One region of the Duganella sp. GW821-FHT07F09 genome, then DNA from elsewhere that is predicted to be linked to it. Evidence: riboswitches for the same ligand, from Rfam matches in the RefSeq annotation. Region 1 holds a riboswitch; each other region holds the start of a gene.
The links. A riboswitch is a leader RNA that binds a small molecule or an ion and turns the genes downstream of it on or off. The one in region 1 is predicted to bind cobalamin.
Positions count from the first base shown of each region.

Region 2: linked by a shared signal. The riboswitch ahead of AC07P1_RS10165 (CbtB domain-containing protein) and the one ahead of AC07P1_RS13825 (TonB-dependent receptor) in region 1 are both predicted to bind cobalamin.
Region 3: linked by a shared signal. The riboswitch ahead of AC07P1_RS11465 (TonB-dependent receptor) and the one ahead of AC07P1_RS13825 (TonB-dependent receptor) in region 1 are both predicted to bind cobalamin.

Region 1 is NZ_JBWKQJ010000004.1:524,755-531,256, forward strand. It holds gene AC07P1_RS13810 (OPT family oligopeptide transporter) at 1-1,182, opposite strand, end outside; gene ylqF (ribosome biogenesis GTPase YlqF) at 1,313-2,263, shown strand; gene AC07P1_RS13820 (DODA-type extradiol aromatic ring-opening family dioxygenase) at 2,361-3,173, opposite strand; cobalamin riboswitch at 3,385-3,576, shown strand; gene AC07P1_RS13825 (TonB-dependent receptor) at 3,660-5,654, shown strand; gene AC07P1_RS13830 (hypothetical protein) at 5,785-6,117, shown strand; gene AC07P1_RS13835 (SDR family oxidoreductase) at 6,164-6,502, shown strand, end outside.
Region 2 is NZ_JBWKQJ010000003.1:372,661-379,162, forward strand. It holds gene AC07P1_RS10155 (cache domain-containing protein) at 1-881, opposite strand, end outside; gene AC07P1_RS10160 (GNAT family N-acetyltransferase) at 1,100-1,621, shown strand; cobalamin riboswitch at 1,698-1,927, shown strand; gene AC07P1_RS10165 (CbtB domain-containing protein) at 2,087-2,290, shown strand; gene AC07P1_RS10170 (CbtA family protein) at 2,320-3,048, shown strand; gene AC07P1_RS10175 ((2Fe-2S) ferredoxin domain-containing protein) at 3,045-3,383, shown strand; gene AC07P1_RS10180 (cobaltochelatase subunit CobN) at 3,376-6,502, shown strand, end outside.
Region 3 is NZ_JBWKQJ010000003.1:690,070-696,571, reverse strand. It holds gene AC07P1_RS11465 (TonB-dependent receptor) at 1-1,541, opposite strand, end outside; cobalamin riboswitch at 1,730-1,947, opposite strand; gene AC07P1_RS11460 (glycoside hydrolase family 48 protein) at 2,553-5,654, shown strand; gene AC07P1_RS11455 (LemA family protein) at 5,720-6,280, shown strand; gene AC07P1_RS11450 (cellulase family glycosylhydrolase) at 6,311-6,502, shown strand, end outside.

The DNA.
Region 1 (6,502 bases):
CGCCGCGCCCAGGATCGTCAGAATGGCGATGCCCGATACCGGCGAGTTGGAGGAGCCGATCAGGCCCGCCATGTAGCCGCATACCGCCGCGGCGAGAATGCCCGCGACCAGGATGTAGCCGATGCCGACGGCCACCAGCGGGAAGGCGATCGACGACAGCGGGCCGCCTTGCAGGAAGCTGGTGAGCAGCCAGCCGGCCGGCACCATCGCCACCAGGGTGACCAGGCCGACGATGAAGATCGGCATATCCATCTCCGTGCGTTCCAGTACCGCGCCATCGAGCTTGGCGCGGCGCGCCGTGTCCATGGCCGATTTCAGGCCGCCGAAGATCGGCTTGGCCAGGCCGGCCAGCGTGATGATCGCGGCGATGCCGATCACGCCCGCGCCCATCATGCGCACTTCGGTTTTCCAGATGCCCAGCGCGTGGCCGGCGGCGTCGACGCCGGCGGCGGCCGGGGTCAGGGACGTCATCAGCGGCACCATGATGCCCCAGGCGATGACCAGGCCGGCGAGCATCGCCAGGCCGACCGTGATGCCCATCAGGTGGCCGGCGCCGATCAGCGCCAGCGAACCGGAGGCGCCGATGCCGGTGGCGCCCGCGCCCGTGCGGAAGTAGAACGACAATTCACCGGCCATGACCTTGACGGCGGCGCCGGCGGCGAACAGCGCCGAGCTGACGGCGCCCAGCACCACCGCGCGCAGACCGGCCTTGCCCTCGGCCGCGCCGGCGCGCGAGGCCGTGCCGACCTTGAGCACCTCGGCGGCGGCGACACCCTCCGGATACGGCAGGTTCGATTGCGACACCAGCGCGCGCCGCAGCGGCACCGTGTACATCACGCCCAACACGCCGCCGATGGCGCAGGCGCCGAAGGTCGGCCAGAACGGCACGTGCGCCCACCAGCCGATCATCAGCAGGCCTGGCAGCACGAAAATCACCGACGCCAGGGTGCCTGCGGCCGAGGCGATCGTTTGGACGATGTTGTTTTCCTGGATGGTAGCGTTCTTGAAAGCGCTCAAAAGCGCCATCGAGATGACGGCCGCCGGGATCGACGTGGCGAAGGTCAGGCCCACTTTCAGGCCGAGGTAGACCTGTGCCGCCGTGAATACCAGCGTAATCAGGATGCCCAGGATAATGCCGCGGAGGGTGATCTCCCTCGGGTTGGACGGTGCAGCTATGCTCATCTTCAGCACTCCGGTTGAAAAATATTGTTTATATGGTCAGAAAAACGGAAAAGCGACTCATGATATCCGAATCCCGGACGGGCCAGCAGGTAAAATAGCGGATTGTCAGAACGATTTTGAAGGTCAGCGCATGTCGATACAATGGTACCCGGGGCACATGAACGCCGCCAAGAAGAAGGCGGCGGAGCAGATGGAGAACACCGATCTGGTGATCGAGGTGGTCGACGCGCGCCTGCCGGAGGCCAGCACCAATCCGATGGTGGAGGAGCTGCGCAAGTTCCGCCAGCGTCCGTGCTTGAAGATCCTCAACAAGATCGATTTGGCCGATCCCGCCGCCACGGCGGCGTGGGTAGCGTATTACAACGCGCAGGAGGGCGTGACGGCGTTCGCGATGACGACCAAGAAGCCGGCCGACGTCACGCGCGTGCCGGAACTGGCCAAGCAACTGGCGCCGCACCGGGGCGTGCCGACCAAGCCGCTGCGTATCATGATCATGGGGATCCCCAACGTCGGCAAGTCGACCCTGATGAACGCGCTGTTGAAGCGCAAAGTGGCCAAGGTCGGCGACGAGCCGGCGGTGACCAAGCAGCAGCAGAAGCTTTATCTGGACAAGAACACCATCCTGGTCGACACGCCCGGCATGCTGTGGCCGAAGATCGCGCTGCCGAGCGACGGCTTGATGCTGGCCGCCAGCCACGCCATCGGCTCGAACGCGCTGATCGAGGAGGAGGTGGCGGTGTTCCTGGCCGACGAGATGCTGAAGTACTACCCGCAGCTGCTGGTGGCGCGCTATGGCTTCAAGGATATCGAAACGTTCGACGGCATCGCGGTGGTGGAGGGCGTGGCGGCCAAGCGCGGCTTCCGCCAGAAGGGCGGCGACCTGGATTTCGAGAAGGCGTCGCACACCTTCCTGGGCGACTACCGTAGCGGCACATTGGGCCGCATTTCGCTGGAGACGCCGGCGTCGCGCAAGGAGCGGTTGGATACGTACGCGGTGGAGGCGGCGGCCAAGGCGGCCGAGAAAGCCGCGATCGCCGAAGCCAAGGCCGCCGAATACGCCAAAGGCAAACGCGGAACGTAAAACCACCGCATATCGCTCCGCCAAGGAGACACGTAGGGCGGATTAGGCGGAACGCCGTAATCCGCCATCGACGAGCCGCCAACACCGACCGCGTTGGTTACGCGCCGCCGAACCGGAAACTCGACACCGCCAGCGCCCCCATAAACGCATCCTCGTGATACGGCACGGACGCCGGCTCGTCTTCGGCCGCGCCCAACGCCACCATCAGCGGCAGCAAATGCTCCTCGCGCGGATGCGCCATGCGCGCGGCCGGCGCCTTTTCCCACTCGATCAACGCCGCCGAGCGCTCGGCCGGCGGCAGCGCCATGGCCGCCCGCAGCCAGCCGTCGAATTGATGCGACGCCGCCGCGCCCTGCGCGTTGAACGCCCGCAGATTGTGGTAACTCAGGCCGCTGCCGATGATCAGCACACCTTCCTTGCGCAGCGGTGCCAACAGACGGCCAACCTCCAGATGCGTTTTCGGATCGAGTCCCTGCTTGAGCGACAGCTGCACGATCGGCACGTCCGCGTTCGGATACACCGGGTACATGGCGCTGAAGGTGCCGTGGTCGAAGCCGCGCTGCCCGTCCAGTTGCGTGGGGTGGCCGCCGGCATCGAGCAGTTGTTTGATGTGCGCCGCCAGTTCCGGCGCACCGGGGGCGCTGTATTGCACCTCGTAGGTGTGCGGAGGGAAGCCGCCGTAGTCGTATAGCATCGGCGGCTTGGCCGACGACGACAGCATGAAGTCGCGGCCTTCCCAGTGGGAGGTGACGACCAGCACCGCCTTCGGCGTGACGCCCAATTGGCGCGGGATGTCGCGCAGCGAGGCGTCCAGTTTTGCGTAGAGGTGGCCTACTTGGTCCATCATGAATGGCCACGGACCGCCGCCGTGGGACAGGAAGTAGGTGGGGAGGGTTTGGGTGGTGCTCATGGTGGTGCTCCGGGTATGGTGTTGATATCCATACTATAGGGATGCCGGGGCCGGCGATCAATGCGCGAAATGTAGATAGGTCATATCTATTTCCTGAATCATGGAGGGCTGGTGGCGGCGCATGCGTGGCGGATTACGGCGTTCCGCCTAATCCGCCCTACGTGTCTCCACGGTGTTCTTGGGTCCCAGGTCTTGGTCGATGTTGGCAGGCGTATAATGCCCGGGTTCTGGTGCCTGCGCATGTGTTCACGTGCGCGGTTAAACGGGAAACACAGGCCGCTTTCGCACTCCGCGAACCGGCCAAGGTGTGCTGCCCCCGCAACGGTAACGCCTGCGCCTTGTCGAGATATCTCCGACAACCGCGCCGGCCAGCCCGGATATCGGCCAGACAGGGGGGAGCGCGCGCCGTCGACCGGCGCGCGGCTTCCGTACACTTCCGACTTGCGGGGACGCAGGCGCGGATGTCTCTTTTGAAAACGATTTGCCATGAATTCCTTCGCGTTTGTTCCGCCTTCGGCGCCACGTTTGCTGGCCGCCGCCGTTTCCCTTTGCTTCACCGCCGCCGCCATCGCCCCGGCCGCCGCCACCGCGCAGGAAGCCGTCGGCGCGCAGGTCGCCCAGGTGCTGGCGCCGGTCGTCATCACCGGCTCCCGCTTCGACGCCGATCCGGCCCTGGCGCCGATCGGCGCCACGGTGATCTCGGCCGAGGATATCCGCCGCTCCGGCGCCAGCGACGTCAATTCGGCGATCCGCAAGATCGGCGGTGTCTACGGCCGTCAAAGCCTGAACGGCAGCCCGGATTTCGATCTCGATCTGCGCGGCTTCGGCACCAACAGCAGCCAGAATCTGGTGATCGTTCTCGATGGCGTGCGCCTGTCGGAAAATGAACTGAGCACCGCCATCCTGTCGACCATTCCGGTCGATACGGTGGACCGCATCGAAATCACGCGCGGCGGCGCCAGCGTGTTGTACGGCGACGGCGCCACCGGTGGCGTGATCAACATCGTCACCAAAAATCCCGGTAAGAACACGCGCCGTGGCAGCGTTTTCGTCGAGGGCGGCCGGTTCAACGCCGGCGAGGCGCGCGTGTCGGCCGCGCAGGCTTGGGAGGGCTTCGCGGCCGATGCGACCCTGGGTCACCAGCGCACCGACAACTACCGCGACAACAACGAATTCAAGCAAACGCAGTTCAGCGGCGGCGCGCAGTGGTTCAACGAGGCCGGTCGCGTGGGCTTCCGTTACGAGGGCGCGCGCCAGGATATGCGTTTGCCAGGGGCATTGAACGAGGCGCAATTCAATGCCAACCCTCGCCAGGCGACCACGCCCGACAACTACGGCTCGCTCGACAGCGATCGCCTCACCGTTTTCAGTCAGTACCGGGTGGCCGGCTACGATCTGGCGGCCGACCTGTCTTATCGCAAGAAGAACGTCGATTCGGCGTACTTCTACGACGGCGGTTCGTCGGTCGGCACCAGCGACAGCAAGCAGATTCAGTTCTCGCCGCGCTTGCGCCGCTTGAGCGAGATCGGCGGTATGCTCAATGAAGTGGTGGCCGGCGTGGACCTGAGCAAGTGGGAGCGTACCGCCGCCAGCGCCGACGCGGAGCAGAAATCGAAGGCGTTTTATCTTCGCGACGAGCTGCGCTTCGACGCCGCGCATCAGGGCCGGATCTCGGCCGGGGTACGACGCGAGATTTTCGACAAGGACTTCAGCAGTTCGAGTGGTTTCGGTTCTACCGGCTACGACGTCGCGCAGGGACTGAACGCTTGGGAGCTGCAAGCGAGCTATATGCCGCTTGCCGGTGTGACGGTGTTCGGCAAGGTTGGTCAAAGCTATCGAATCGCCAACGCCGACGAGAACGCGCTCACGCGGGTGAGCAACGTGGCGCTGCTGCCGCAAAAGTCGCGCGATCTTGAACTAGGCGCCAGCTACGCCGACGCCTCGCGCAAGCTGACTGCGCGCGTGTTCCGTCATAACCTGAGCAACGAGATATTCTACGATCCGACTGTCAACGGCTTCGGCGCCAACGTCAACCTCGACCCGACCAAGCGCCGGGGCTTCGAGCTGGATGCGGAACAGCGCATCGCCACCGACTGGACCGTCAGCGCGCACTACCAGTATGTCGACGCCAAGTTCCGCGAGGGCGTCAACAGCGGCAAGCAGATGGTGCTGGTGCCGAAAAACACGCTGAGCGCGCGTCTGAGCTGGACGCCGGCAGATGGCCAATCCGCCGATATCGGCACGCAGTGGGTCGCCAGCCAGCGTTACGGCTCGGACTTCGATAACAGCTGCGCCGGAAAAATTCCCGGCTTCGCCACCGTCGACGCCCGCTATGCCCGCAAGTTCGGCCAGTGGGAGTTTGCGGTGTCCGGCCTGAACCTGACGGACAAGCAGTACTATTCGCAAGCGTTTTCTTGCAAGGGCGGTATCTATGCCGCCGACGGCCGCCAGCTGAAACTGTCGGCGCGCTACGAGTTTTAAGCCGGTTTTAACCCACTCCCGGGCGCGAACGGCCACGTCGCGCCTGAAAAGTGGTAATCTCCGCTCGTGGCGTGGCTTGATTTGTCACCCGCCGCGCGAAGATGCGCTTTAATTTGGAACGGGTACGAAAATGAAAGAAGTTAGCGACGAACGAAAGGCCGCCGAAGGCAAGGTGATGCATCTTTACAAGGAATCGTCACCGGCCATCGAGACGCTGTTCGAGTGGGCGTATATCAACCATGTCGCATGGAGCCTGGTGGTGGTATTGGCGGGCCTCGTCTTCTGGCTGGTGGTCGCCTTGGCCAACGCGGAAAATCAGCGCTATGCGTTGATGACCAAAAAGTGCGAAGACCCTATGTTCAAGGGCGAGATCGACAAAAAATGTCTGCGGACCGTCGATTCGCGCGACCACTGGTGGCAGCATGTGACCTACGCGCTGAAAAACACCAGTCCGGAGAAATAGTCCAAACCACAAGCCCGCGCCAGCGGGCTTTTTTACAAGGCGAGCGATGAAACAAGTGATGGTGGTGACCGGCAGCAGCCGGGGCATAGGCGCTGCGACGGCCCTGATGGCGAGCCGCCGTGGCTACGCCGTCTGCATCAACTACGTCAGCAACGGCGATGCGGCCGAACAGCTGCGCGCGCAAATCAGCGGCGAGGGCGGCGAGGCGATCGTGGTGCGGGGCGATATGAGCGTGGAGGCCGACGTGCTACGCCTGTTTGCGGCGGTCGACGCGCAACTGGGGCCGATGACGGCGCTGGTCAACAACGTCGGCGTGCTGGAACAACAGTGCAAGCTGGCCGAGATGTCGGCCGAGCGGATGCAGCGTGTTTTCACCACCAACATC
Region 2 (6,502 bases), on a different contig from region 1:
AGCAAGCCGCCGCCCAGCAGGAGGATGGTCGACAGCACCAGCGTCCACAGTTTGGCAAGCAGTTGGGAGTTCAACACCTCGATGGGAATGCCGATGGCCACCGTCCACTGCGAATTGGGGGCCTTGGCCAGCACGGCCAGGATAGGCTTGCCGTCGAGCGTTCTGGTCTCGAAAACGCCCTCCGGCAGTTCCTGCAGCCGTTCCAGCACCTCGGGAATCGCGCTCTGTCCGACGTAGCGCTGCATGTCGCTCGTGCGCGCCACCACCGTGCCTTTGTTATCGAGGATGGTGGTGATCCAGTGCTCGGGATACTGCTGCTGTTTGAGGATGGCGCCGAAGCGCTCGACCGTCACCACGGCGCTCAGCGCGTGGAAGCCGCTGGTCTTTCTGGTGACGGGGATGCCGACCGAGACGATGTAGCGTTTGGAGATGGGCCCCATGAACACCCGCGAAATGGCGGTGGCATCGTTGTTCTGCATGTAGGTCAACAGGTGGTCCATGCTTGCGCTGGGCAGCGCGCTGCCGTAGGGCCGGAAGGTGTTGACCAGTTGCTGCCCGGTGCCGTCTTCCAGCACGATGTTGAAAATGTCCTGGCTGGCGCAGATCGCGCGCGCCTGGCCGTAGAACTGTTTGAGGTCGTCGCCGATCAGGCTGGGGGAGGTGGCGAGCGCCTTGAGCGTCGATTCGATGACGGCGAATTCCTTGTCGATCGCCATCGCGTTGGCGTGGGCGGTCGTCATCGCGCTGCGGATAAACGCCGCGCGCGCGAGCTCGTAGTCGGAGGCGATCATCTTTACCACCATCAGCGACGCTGGGACGACGCAGGCCACCACCAGCCAGATTAGTCTCGTTCGAATGGAGGGCGCGTGAGCTCGTTTCATGATTAATCCTACCTCGCTATATTTATTCTTGATGAGGCGCGATACCCCTTTTTTCGTAATATTACAACAAGGAAAGTGCATCCGTAACCCAGTCTATCCCTTTGTTTTTATTTTCTGTACGAAAATGTTTGGGTGGCCGATATGGTCGTGTGATGACTTGAGATTTATCGTCTATCATGTTGACGAGTCTCAATCAAAATCCATATTTCGGAGCCCCAATGCAACTCATCAGCTGTACGGAAGAACGCCACGCCGCAGCCATCCTCGCCATCTTCAACGACGCGATCGCCAACTCGACCGCGCTGTACGAGTATCATCCGCGCACGATGGAAACGATGAGGAACTGGTTCGCGGCCAAGCGCGCGGGCGGCTATCCGGTCATCGGGCTGGAGGACGGGGCGGGCGAGTTGCTGGGATTCGCCAGCTACGGCGCGTTTCGCGGCTTTCCGGCCAATAAATACTCGGTCGAGCACTCGATCTATGTGCGTGGCGACCAGCGCGGCAAGGGGCTGGGACGCACTTTGCTAAGCGCCATCATCGACGCCGCGCGGCAGGCCGACCTGCACATCCTGGTCGGCGGCATCGACGCGGCCAACGCGGCCAGCATCGCCTTGCACGAGCAGTTGGGATTCGTGCACGCGGGCACTATTCGTCATGCCGCCTTCAAGTTCGAGCGCTGGCTGGATCTGGCGTTTTACCAGCTCATGCTCGCCACGCCGGCGCATCCGGTGGACGGCTGACACCAGGACGACTCGACACCGACCCGCGCACGATGGCATGATCGTCTTGCAATTCCGCAGGCGCAGACCTATACTGCGCCGGTAGTCAGCTTCTGGTATCTGCAAATGATCGTTTGCAGATTTAAATGGGAAGCCGGTGCGTCGTTCCGCTGGAACGGCAATGCCGGCGCTGCCCCCGCAACGGTAAGCGAGGTTAAGGATTTGTACGATGCCACTGTGCGATTGCATGGGAAGGCGCAAATCCAGGTGTGTCCGGATGGACGCCCACTCGCCAGCCCGGAAACCAGCCAGTAGCGGTAAACACGTTTGTATTGCGGAGGGCGATACGGGTGGAGAACTGCCAAGGCTCGATCCGCGCATCTTCGTTCCGGTCCTCCCTGGCGCCGCATTCGTCTCTCCCCTGGTCCATCTTCCGATACGAGCTTTTCGACCCCGTGGTCGTCGCTGCTTTTCGGAGAAACCAATATGTCCATCAACACTATCCACGCCGGCCAGGCCCATGCCCCCGTGCATGCCCGTCCCGTCGCACTGAAAGACAAGCTGATGGCGGCCTTGATGGCCGCGAGCCTGGGCGCGGTGCTGTTGTTCGGCGCGGGGTTCGCGTCGATGGAAGCGCTGCATAACGCCGCCCACGACAGCCGCCATTCGGCGGGCTTCCCGTGTCATTGAGCCGCGCAGGGGCCGGCGCGGGCGCCGGCATGTTCAATCGCATGGTGCGAACCGCTGCGGCGGCCGGCCTGCTGGCCGGTTTGCTGCTGACCGGCGTGCAGCACCTGCAGGTGACGCGCATCATCGCGCAGGCCGAGGTGCTGGAATCGGCGGGCGGGGCGGAGCCGGTGGCGCATATGCACGCCGACGGCGCGCGGCATGTGCACGACGTGTCGCAGGAAGTGTCGCACGAAGCCCCGCACGAACATGGTGGCTGGCAGCCGGAGGACGGCGTCGAGCGCACGCTGTACACCGCGCTGGCCGACGTCAGCATGGCCGTCGGTTATGGCCTGCTGCTGGCCGCCGCCATCGGGTTGCGCGGACGGCCGGTCGACTGGCGTTCCGGCCTGTTGTGGGGCGCCGCCGGTTACGCGGTGTTCTTTCTGGCGCCGTCGGTCGGATTGCCGCCGGAGCTGCCCGGCACCGCCGCCGCGCCGGTGGCCGTCCGCCAGGGCTGGTGGATCGCGACCGCGATGTCGACCGCCACCGCGTTGGCGATGCTGGCCTTCGGCCGTCATTGGGCGCTGAAGCTGGCGGCCGTCGCGTTGCTGGTGGTGCCGCATCTGGTCGGCGCGCCTCAGCCGCTGGTCCATGCCAGCGTCGCACCGGAACATTTGCAGCGTTCCTTTGTCTACGCCACGGCGCTCGCCAATGGCGTGTTCTGGCTGGTGCTGGGCGCGCTGACCGGCTTCTTCCACAAGCGCTTCGCCGATCGATGAGAACCCACCACCGTCACTTATTCATGTGCGTCGGTCCGCGTTGCGCTCCCGTCGAGGGACGCGCGCAGGCCGTGTTCGAGCGCATGGGCGAAATGATCGACGCCCATCCGGAGCTTGCCGTCAAGCGCACGCGCACCCATTGCATGGTGGCGTGCCGCTACGAGGGACCGGTGATGGTGGTCTATCCCGAAGGCGTGTGGTACCAGCGGGTGAACGAGGCCAATGCGGAACGCATCGTCAACGAGCACTTGATCGGCGGGCGCGAAGTCGGCGACCTGATATTCCATCGCCTTGGTGAAGGCGATACCTGCGCACCGGAACCCAAAGATGATTGAAACAGCAGCCGGCCCGGCGCACGTAGCACTGCTGACGCATGCGTCCAACGATCTGACGGTATTGCACCAGGCGCAGGCGCAGCTGCCTTCGGGCTTCGCTGGCGTGGCGGGAGTCAACCTGCAGTCGCTCGATGCCGATACCTCGATGGCGGCGTTGTTGGCGGGGGATTTGCGCGCGGCGCGGGTGATCATCGTGCGCGTGTTGGGCCGACTTGGCGGCGTTCCCGGATTTACGGAACTGGTGGATCACGCGCGCCGCCATGGCCGGCATTTGATCGTCGTCAGCGGAACCGGTGAGCCAGATCCCGAGCTGGCCGCTGTGTCGGCGGTATCGGCGGACGTGCTGCAGATGACATTGAAGTACTTCCAGGCCGGAGGCAGCGCCAATCTGGCGCAGCTGCTGCGCTATCTGTCCGACCACCTGCTGTTGACCGGCTTCGGTTTCGAGCCCGCGCATCCGCTGCCGGAACACGGCATTTATCATCCCGACCTGGCGCCCGGAGCCGGCCTGGCGGATTGGCTGGCGCTGCGCGATTCGGCGCGTCCAAGCGCGGGCATCGTGTTTTATCGCGCCCACTGGATGAGCGGGAACACGCGCTTCATCGACGCCATGCTGGCCGCGCTGGAAGCGCGCGGCATGAACGTGCTGCCGGTGTTTACGTCGTCGCTGCGCGCAGGCGCCGGCGATGGCGGCAGCTTGCCCAGCGCGCTGCGCTATCTCGCCGATGCGTCGGGAGTGCATATCGATGTGCTGATTAATACCACCTCGTTCGCGATGGGCGAGATCACGCCGGGCGGCCCGACGCCGGCTGGATGGTCGGTCGGCGTGCTGGAGGCGCTCGACGTTCCGGTGCTGCAGGCCATCGCCAGCGGCATGACCCTGGAACAATGGAGCCAGTCGGCGCGCGGCCTCAACCCGCTCGATACGGCGATGAACGTGGTGCTGCCGGAATTCGACGGCCGCATCATCACGGTGCCGCTATCGTTCAAGGCGCGCGCGGCCGGCTTGCCGAACGAGGCGGTCGAGTACGACCCGCTGCCGGACCGGGTGGCACGCATCGCCGGCATCGCCTCACGTTTCGCGCGTCTTAAGCGCTTGCCCAACGCCGAGAAACGCGTGGCTTTCATGTTCACCAATTCGAGCAGCAAGGCTTCGCAGATCGGCAACGCGGTCGGGTTGGATGCGCCGGCGTCGCTGATTCGCATCCTGGAAGCGATGCGGGCCGACGGCTACGATGCGGGTCAACCCACGGGTGACGGCACGGCGTTGATTCATGACCTGATAGCGCGCTGTTCCTACGACAATATCTATGTGACCGCCGAGCAGTTGCGGCATGCCGCCGGCCGGGTGCCGGCGGCGCTGTATGCGCAATGGTTCGCGGAGCTACCGGAGTCGTTGCGGGACAAGATGACCGCGCAGTGGGGAGAGGCCCCTGGCGAAGCCTATGTCCATGATGGCCATCTGTCGTTGGCGGGAATCGAGATGGGCAATGTCTTCGTGGCCTTGCAGCCGCCGCGCGGCTATGGCATGGACCCGGATGCGATCTATCATCAGCCGGACCTGCCGCCGACGCATCACTACTACGCGCTGTATCGCTGGCTGCGGAACGAGTGGCGCGCCGACGCCATCGTCCACGTCGGCAAGCATGGCACGATGGAGTGGTTGCCGGGGAAGGGTGTCGGCTTGTCCCAGGAGTGCTTCCCCGATGCGTTGCTGGGCGACGTGCCGCTGTTTTATCCGTTCATCATCAACGATCCGGGCGAGGGCTCGCAGGCGAAGCGGCGCGGCCACGCGGTCGTCGTCGATCACCTGACGCCGCCGATGACCACCGCCGACACATACGGCGCGCTGGCCCAACTGACGCAACTGGTCGACGAATACTATCAGGTCGAGGTGCTGGACCCCGCCAAGCTGCCGTTGTTGCAGCAGCAGATCTGGGAGCTGGTCAAGCAGACCAATCTGAATTCCGATTTGCAGATGCGGCTACTGCATCATGACCATGACCACGGCCATGGCCATGCGCACCACCATCATGATCACGACCACCATCACGACCATGATCATGACCACGATCATGGCGGCGGTCCACCGGCGGCGCTGGCGGCGATGGGCGGCTCCGATGTGGCCCACCTGATCGAGGACCTTGACGGTTATCTATGCGAACTGGGTTCGGCGCAGATACGCGACGGCCTGCATATACTGGGCCGCTGCCCCGACGACGAACAGATGCCGGACATGCTGGTGTCGCTTACGCGGTTGCCGAACCTCGACATCCCCGGTCTGCAATCCGAGGTGGCGCGGTTGTTCGGGCTGACCATGGAAATGCTGCTGGACCAGCAGGCGCGCCGTTTGAATGTCGTGCCGGCGCTGGCGCGGCTGGCCGGCCGCGCCGTCGTTTCGCGTGCCAATGCGCTGGACGCTGTGGATGTCTTGTGCCTGCGTCTGTACGAAGAACTGGGCGTCCGGCGCTACGATCCGGCGCATATCGATGCGGCAATCGACAGGGTGTTCGGTGCCCTCGATACGGCGGCCGCCACGACGCCTTTGCTGCAGCCTGCCTTGCGTGCCAAAGCCAATGTCCTGTCGCAGATGGGGAAGCCGCGCGCCAAACCGGCGGAGCCGCGCCAGCCGCCGCCTTCAACCGCCGTCGCAAGCGGTCCTGCGCGCTTCGATGCCATTCGCCGCATCCTTGGTTTTGCCTGCCGCGAGCTTGTGCCGAACCTGGTCCGCGCGACGGACGAAATCGATAATTTGTTGAATGGGCTGTCGGGCCGCTACGTGCCGGCCGGCCCCAGCGGGTCGCCGACGCGCGGCATGGCGCAGATTCTGCCGACCGGCCGCAATTTCTATTCGGTCGATCCGCGCAGTGTACCGTCGCAGTCGGCGTGGCGTGTCGGCCAGCAGCTCGCGCGCGAAGTGCTGGAACGGTATCAGCGCGAGAGCGGCGATTATCCGGAGAGCGTCGCCATCAGCATCTGGGGCACCAGCGCGATGCGCACCCACGGCGACGATGTCGCGCAAATCCTGGCACTGCTGGGCGTGCGGCCGGTATGGCGCGCGGAGAGCCGCCAGGTCAGCGGCGTGGAGATCATTCCGCTGGAAGAGCTGAAACGCCCGC
Region 3 (6,502 bases), on a different contig from region 1:
TCCAGCTGGCGCGAGCGCGTCAGCTTGTAGCGGCTGTTGGCCAGGTTCATCGACAGCAGGCTGGTCAACGGATCGCTGCCGGTGCTGAGCTGCCCGTACAACGATGTGTCCGGCGCCACCTTCCAGCTCAGGCCGAGGCGCGCCGCCGTCGACTGCAACGTCGTGGTGAAGCCTGCGGCTCCACGCAGGCTGGCCAGCGCGACCCGATAACGGTCGTGGCGCACGCCGCCCAACAGCAGCAGGCGCTCGGTGATGCTATAGGCGTCCTCGACATAGAGCGCATTGGTGGTGGTGTCGGTGGCGAAGTTGGGGCGCAGCGCGTCCGGGCTGTCGAAGCGGCCCGGATCGAATCCGGTCGGCGCCACGCTGGAGGCGCCGCCGTACGGCGAGTTATTGGTGTGGGTGAAATTGATGGTGGCCGCCTCCCAGCCGGCGACGACCCGGCTGGCGCCGCCGTTCCAGCGCGCCTCGAGGCGGTTGCCGGTCTGTTCCTGATTGTGCTTGATGGCGATATAGTCGCTGCGGTCGACCACGCCGGCCAATGGATCGTAGACATAGGTTTCGACATTGCGCCAGTTGCGCCGCGCCTTCATGTAGGCCAGCTCGTTGCTGACGGTGAGCGCCGGCGTCGCGCGCCACGTCAGCCGCGCCACGGCCTTGTCGTCGGCGAAATCGATATCGGCGTCGGCGACGTTGTAGTTCTGGTCGCGCAACGCGCGCGACAGACCGCCGTTCACCAGCGGCGTGCCGAAGTAGCGTTGCGGTTTCTGTTGCAGATGGTCCAGCTGCACATCGAGGTCGAGGTCCGGCGTCAGCGCGTAGGTCAACGCCGTCAGCAGCTTGGCGTGGCGCGCCTGGCCGCGGTCGATGAAGCCGTCGCTGTGGTCGGCGTAGGCGTCGACGCGGAACGCGCCCCGCTCCCCCAGCGCGCCGCTGCCGCCGACGCCCGCGCGCAGCGCGCGGCCGCCGCCGGCACCGGCCATCGCCTCGAACGCGGCGTCGCGGCTGGGCGCCTTGCGCACGGCGTTGATGGTGGCGCCGGTGGTGCCGCTGCCGTAGACCACAGAGCCGGGGCCGCGCAGCACTTCGATGTAATCGTAGCCCCACGGGTCCGATGGATACGTCGCCGTGCCCGAACCCACCAGCAGCCGCTGTCCGCCCTCCAGCATGGCGACGGCGTTGTTGCCGCTAAATCCGCGCGCCGAATACGCGATGCCGTTGCCGGGCGAGCTGATGTCCGTCAGGCCGGTGGTGCGGGTGATGGCGTCCTTGACCTGCAGGTCGCCGCGCGCCTGCATCGCCGCCGCGCCGAGCGACTCGACGCTGGCGGGCAGCTCGTCGGCGCGCAGATCCAGGCGGCTGGCGCTGCCGTTCCGATGCGCCAGCCCCAATCCTTCGCCGTCCCGCGCGGCCTCCCCCGTCACGGTGACGGTCTGCATGGGCTGGGTCTGCTGCGCGGCGGCGCAATGGGCGCATAGCAGCGCGATGGCGGCCACGATCGGACGGGTGGACGGGAAGTGGGCGAGGCGGGAAGGATTCATGGGCATGTCTACGTGGTCAGGTGCCGGAAACTCCGGGCGGTCAAGGTCGCGACGGCACGCGCACCGCCACGCTTGCGGCGCGCGCGGCCGCAACGGCGGCGCGAACGAACACACGCGCGGCGGCGCGCGACTGCTGTGGCGACAACGGGAAAAAACAAATATCAAGTAAAACCGCACCCCGGGTTTTACGTAACACATCGTGACTGGCCGGTCTTCTGGCTCGCCGTCATCCTTCCCCGATCCTGCCTTCCCGTGCGTTGCACAGTGGCGTACGATCGACGTCGTCAGGCTTACAGCAGCGGGGGCTGCGCCGGACTGGCGCGGGATGAAAATCCCGCGCGTCACCGGCTTCCCGTTTCACCCTCCCGCCGACAAGCGGGAGGACACCATTCACGTATTCAGCGCGCATTCTACACGCGACGACGCCGCGCTGTACAGGCCCGGGCCGTGGCGCCGCATCGTCGAATCCGGTCGCGTCCACGATGCAAGTTGTCGCGTTTACGCCCGTCGAATAAATATCTTACGCAAGCTTGACTTTAAACTACCACCGAGATTACTCTTTACCCTGAGTTGCACGGCTCCAACCGGCCCAAAAGTACGGGGGCACACCTTCCGCCGCGTCACGATCCGCGTCCGCACGCTTGCTGCCGGACGCGCTCAAATGATCAAGCGATCATCGATCGCTTTTTTTCGAGGCGAATATGAAAACGATTTCAATTCCTCGTTCCGCGCGTCATCCTGAAGACCGCTTTATTTTCCGACAGCGTTAGCCCTCCGCCCACGCACCCATAACAACACGCGTTTCACAGCACCGGCCCGACCGGCGCTGTCCTGTCTCGTCGGGCATTTTTTTGCCCGCCGGTGTCCCGCTGTCGCCGCGCAATCGGCGCAGGCGTGACAACGTGCCTGGCCGTGCGCGCATGCATGGGCCGGCGCACGCGCTGCAAGCGCTCGTGGCCTCACGCGCGCCATGGATGTTCACACTTCAATTTGAGAATAAAGGGAGACAACATGCACACCCCATCGGTTACAACCACCTTCACGCCAACCACCGCCCGCTCGTTCGCACCGCCCGACCGCAAGCTCCGGCGCCAGGCGCGGCGCTGGGCGCGCGGCCTCGCACGCGGCCTGCTGGCGCTGTCGCTGACGACCGGCGCCGCCACCATCGTCGGCCTGCCGCTGGCGACCTCCGCGCACGCGGCCGACGCCGAGTACACCAAGCGCTTCCTGGCCCAGTACCAAAAAATCAAAAATCCGGCCAACGGCTACTTCAGCCCGGAGGGCGTGCCCTACCACTCGATCGAAACCCTGATGGTCGAGGCGCCCGACCACGGCCACGAGACCACCTCCGAAACCTACAGCTTCTGGCTGTGGCTGGAGGCGCAGTACGGCCGCGTCACCGGCGACTGGGCACCACTCAACGCCGCCTGGGCCAATATGGAGAAATACATCATCCCGGCCCCCGCCGACCAGCCCACCAACAGCTTCTACAACGCCGCCAAGCCGGCCACCTACGCCGGCGAGTTCCCGCTGCCGAACCAGTACCCGGCGCCGATCTCGAGCGGCGTGCCGGTCGGCCAGGACCCGATCAGCGCCGAGCTGTTCAGCACCTACGGCAACCGCGACATCTACGGCATGCACTGGCTGCTCGACGTCGACAACTGGTACGGTTACGGCCGCTGCGGCGACGGCACCACGCGTCCCTCCTACATCAACACCTTCCAGCGCGGCTCGCAGGAATCGGTGTGGGAAACCATCCCGCATCCATCGTGCGAAACCTTCAAATGGGGCCGCACCGGCGGCACGCAGGGCTTCCTGAGCCTGTTCATCGGCGACTCCAGCTACGCCAGGCAGTGGCGCTACACCAACGCGCCGGACGCCGACGCCCGCGCCGTGCAGGCGATCTACTGGGCCTCGGAATGGGCCAAGGCGCAGGGCAAGAGCGCCGACGTGGCCAGCCTGGTCAAGAAGGCCGCGAAAATGGGCGACTACCTACGCTATGCGATGTTCGACAAGTACTTCAAGAAGATCGGCAATTGCATCGGCACGCAAACCTGCCCCGGCGGCAGCGGCGCGGCCGACGCCCAGGGCATGCGCGACAACCAGCACTATCTTCTGAGCTGGTACTACGCCTGGGGTGGCGCCACCGACAGCAGCGCCGGCTGGGCATGGCGCATCGGTTCCAGCCACAACCACTTCGGCTACCAGAATCCGCTGGCCGCGTGGGTGCTGTCGACCCAGACCGAGTTCAAGCCGCTGTCGCCGACGGCCGCCGGCGACTGGGGCAAGAGCCTGGGCCGACAGATCGAGTTCTACCGCTGGCTGCAATCGGCCGAGGGCGCCATCGCCGGCGGCGCCACCAACAGCTGGGGCGGCGGCTACGGCACGCCGCCGGCCGGCACCGCCACCTTCCACGGCATGTTCTACGACGAGAAACCGGTCTACCACGATCCGGCCTCGAACACCTGGTTCGGCTTCCAGGCCTGGTCGATGCAGCGCGTGGCCGAGTACTACTACACCAGCGGCGACGTGCGCGCCAAGGCGGTGCTCGACAAGTGGGTGGCGTGGGCCTCGGCCAACACCACGCTCAACGCCGACGGCACCTACACGATTCCTAACACCTTGTCGTGGAGCGGCCAGCCGGACAACTGGAACGCCGCCGCGCCGGGCGCCAACGCCGGCTTGCGCGTGACGGTGGTCGACGGCACCGGCGATGTCGGCATCGCCGCCGCGTTCGCCCGCACCCTGATCTACTACGGCGCCAAAGCCAACAACGCCGGCGCCAAGACCCTGGCCAAGGAGCTGCTCGACCGCATGTGGGCCAAGCACCAGGACCCGCAAGGCGTGGCGGTCGACGAGAAGCGCACCGACTACCTGCGCTTCACGGCCACGTACAACGCCGCCACCGGCTCCGGCGTGTACGTGCCGCCGGGTTGGACCGGCACCAACGCCCAGGGCGCCACCATCGACGCCAGCTCGACCTTCCTGAGCCTGCGGCCGAAGTACCAGCAAGACCCGCAATGGCCGAAACTGAAAGCCCACCTGGACGGCGGCCCCGCCCCGACCTGGCGCTACCACCGCTTCTGGGCCCAGGCCGACATCGCCATGGCGCTGAACGACTACGCCAACCTGGTCGAACAGGCCGACTCGCCGGCCATCCTGGCCGATTCCACCGGCGTCTCGGTGCCGGAGGGCGGCACCGCCAGCGTCGCCATCTCGCTGTCGAAGGCGCCGGCGGCCAACCTGACGGTCGCCATCGTCAAGGCGGCCGGCGGCGATCCCGACCTGGGCACGGAGACGGCCGCGCTGACGTTCACGCCGGCCAACTACAACGTGGCGCAGACCGTCGCGCTGCGGGCCGCCGTCGACGCCGACCAGCTCAGTGGCAGCGCCACCTTCGGCTTCAGCGCGACCGGCTACCTGTCGACCAGCGTGACGGCCACCGAGATCGACAAGGACGTGGTGGTGCCGGTGGTGCTGTCGGTCAGCGGCGCGCCGGTCACGGTGCCCGAGGGCGGCACGAAAACCTTCCAGGTGCAGCTGGCCAGCGCGCCGAGCGGACCGGTGGCGGTGAGCGTGGCGCGCGCCAGCGGCGATGCCGATCTGAGCGTCGCCGGCGGCGCCTCGCTGAGCTTCACCACGGCCAACTGGAACGCCGCCCAGACAGTCACCCTGGCGGCCGCCAACGACGCCGACAGCGTCAACGGCACCGCCAGCTTCCGGGTGTCGGCGCCGGGCGCGACCGATGTGCTGGTCGCCGCCACCGAGGCCGACAAGGACGCCCTGCCCGGCGGCTGCGCGGTCGACTTCGACACCAGCAGCGACTGGGGCAGCGGCCAGGTGCCGCGCGTGGTGCTGCGCAACACTGGCGCCACCGCCATCAACGGCTGGTCGCTGAGCTGGACCGCGTCCAACGACGTCACCCTGGTCAACTCGTGGAACACGACCCTGGCGACCTCGGGCCGTGGCTTCGTCGCCACGCCGCTGGGCAACGCCACGGTGCCGGCCAATGGCAGCGTCGAGTTCGGGATGCAACTGGGCTACAGCGGCGCCAAGCCGGTGCCGGTGGGCCTGACCTGGGCCGGCCGCAGCTGCACCATCGTCGTCAAATAGCGTGAAGGCGGCCGCGCGCACCGTGCGCGCGACCGCCCACAACGCTTTCATAAAAAGGAGACACCATGACAATACAACGAAGAACCGTGGCCATGGCCACGCTGCTGGGCCTGCTGGTGCTGGGGGCGATCGGCGCGGGCCGGCATCACCTGGCCCGCGCCGAGGCCAGGGAGGCCAGCGCGGCCGCCTGGCTGGAACTGGCGCAGATCCACGCCGCCCGCGCGAAAGCGGCGAGCACCGCGCTGGCGGCGGTCGGCAACGCCGACGGCCTCGACCCGGCGATCGCCGTCCGCGCGCGCGACGCCTTGGCGCGCGCGTCCAAGATGCCGGCGCATGAACAACTGCTCGGGGACTTGCGCGCGATCGAACGCTACAAGCGATACCAGGGTGAGCTGACCGGCGCGCTGTTCGTGCTGGTCGCCAATGCCCAGCATGTGCCCGCATTGGCGACCAGCGGCGCGGTGCAAGGCTTGCGCAGCGAACTACTGCGCGACGAGGCGGCGTTGGCGGCCACGCGCGAGCGCTACCGCCACGCGGCGGCCGGCTACAACGACCTGAGCGCGGCCTTTCCCGGCGCGGGCGCGCTGGCGGCGCTGGCCTATCCGGATTTGCCCGCCGGACTATGACTCCCACCATCTAAATTTAGAAAGAACATCATGAAAACACTGAACATATCTACCAGCGCAACGACGCTGGTGGCGGCGCTGGCCTTCGCATTCGGCGTGGCGGCGACCGCCCCGGCGCAGGCCTACACGGTGTCCGGCACGCAGATCCTCGACGACGCCGGCAAGCCCGTGCCACTGCGGGGTGTGAACTGGTTCGGCTTCGAGACACCTGACGGCACGGTG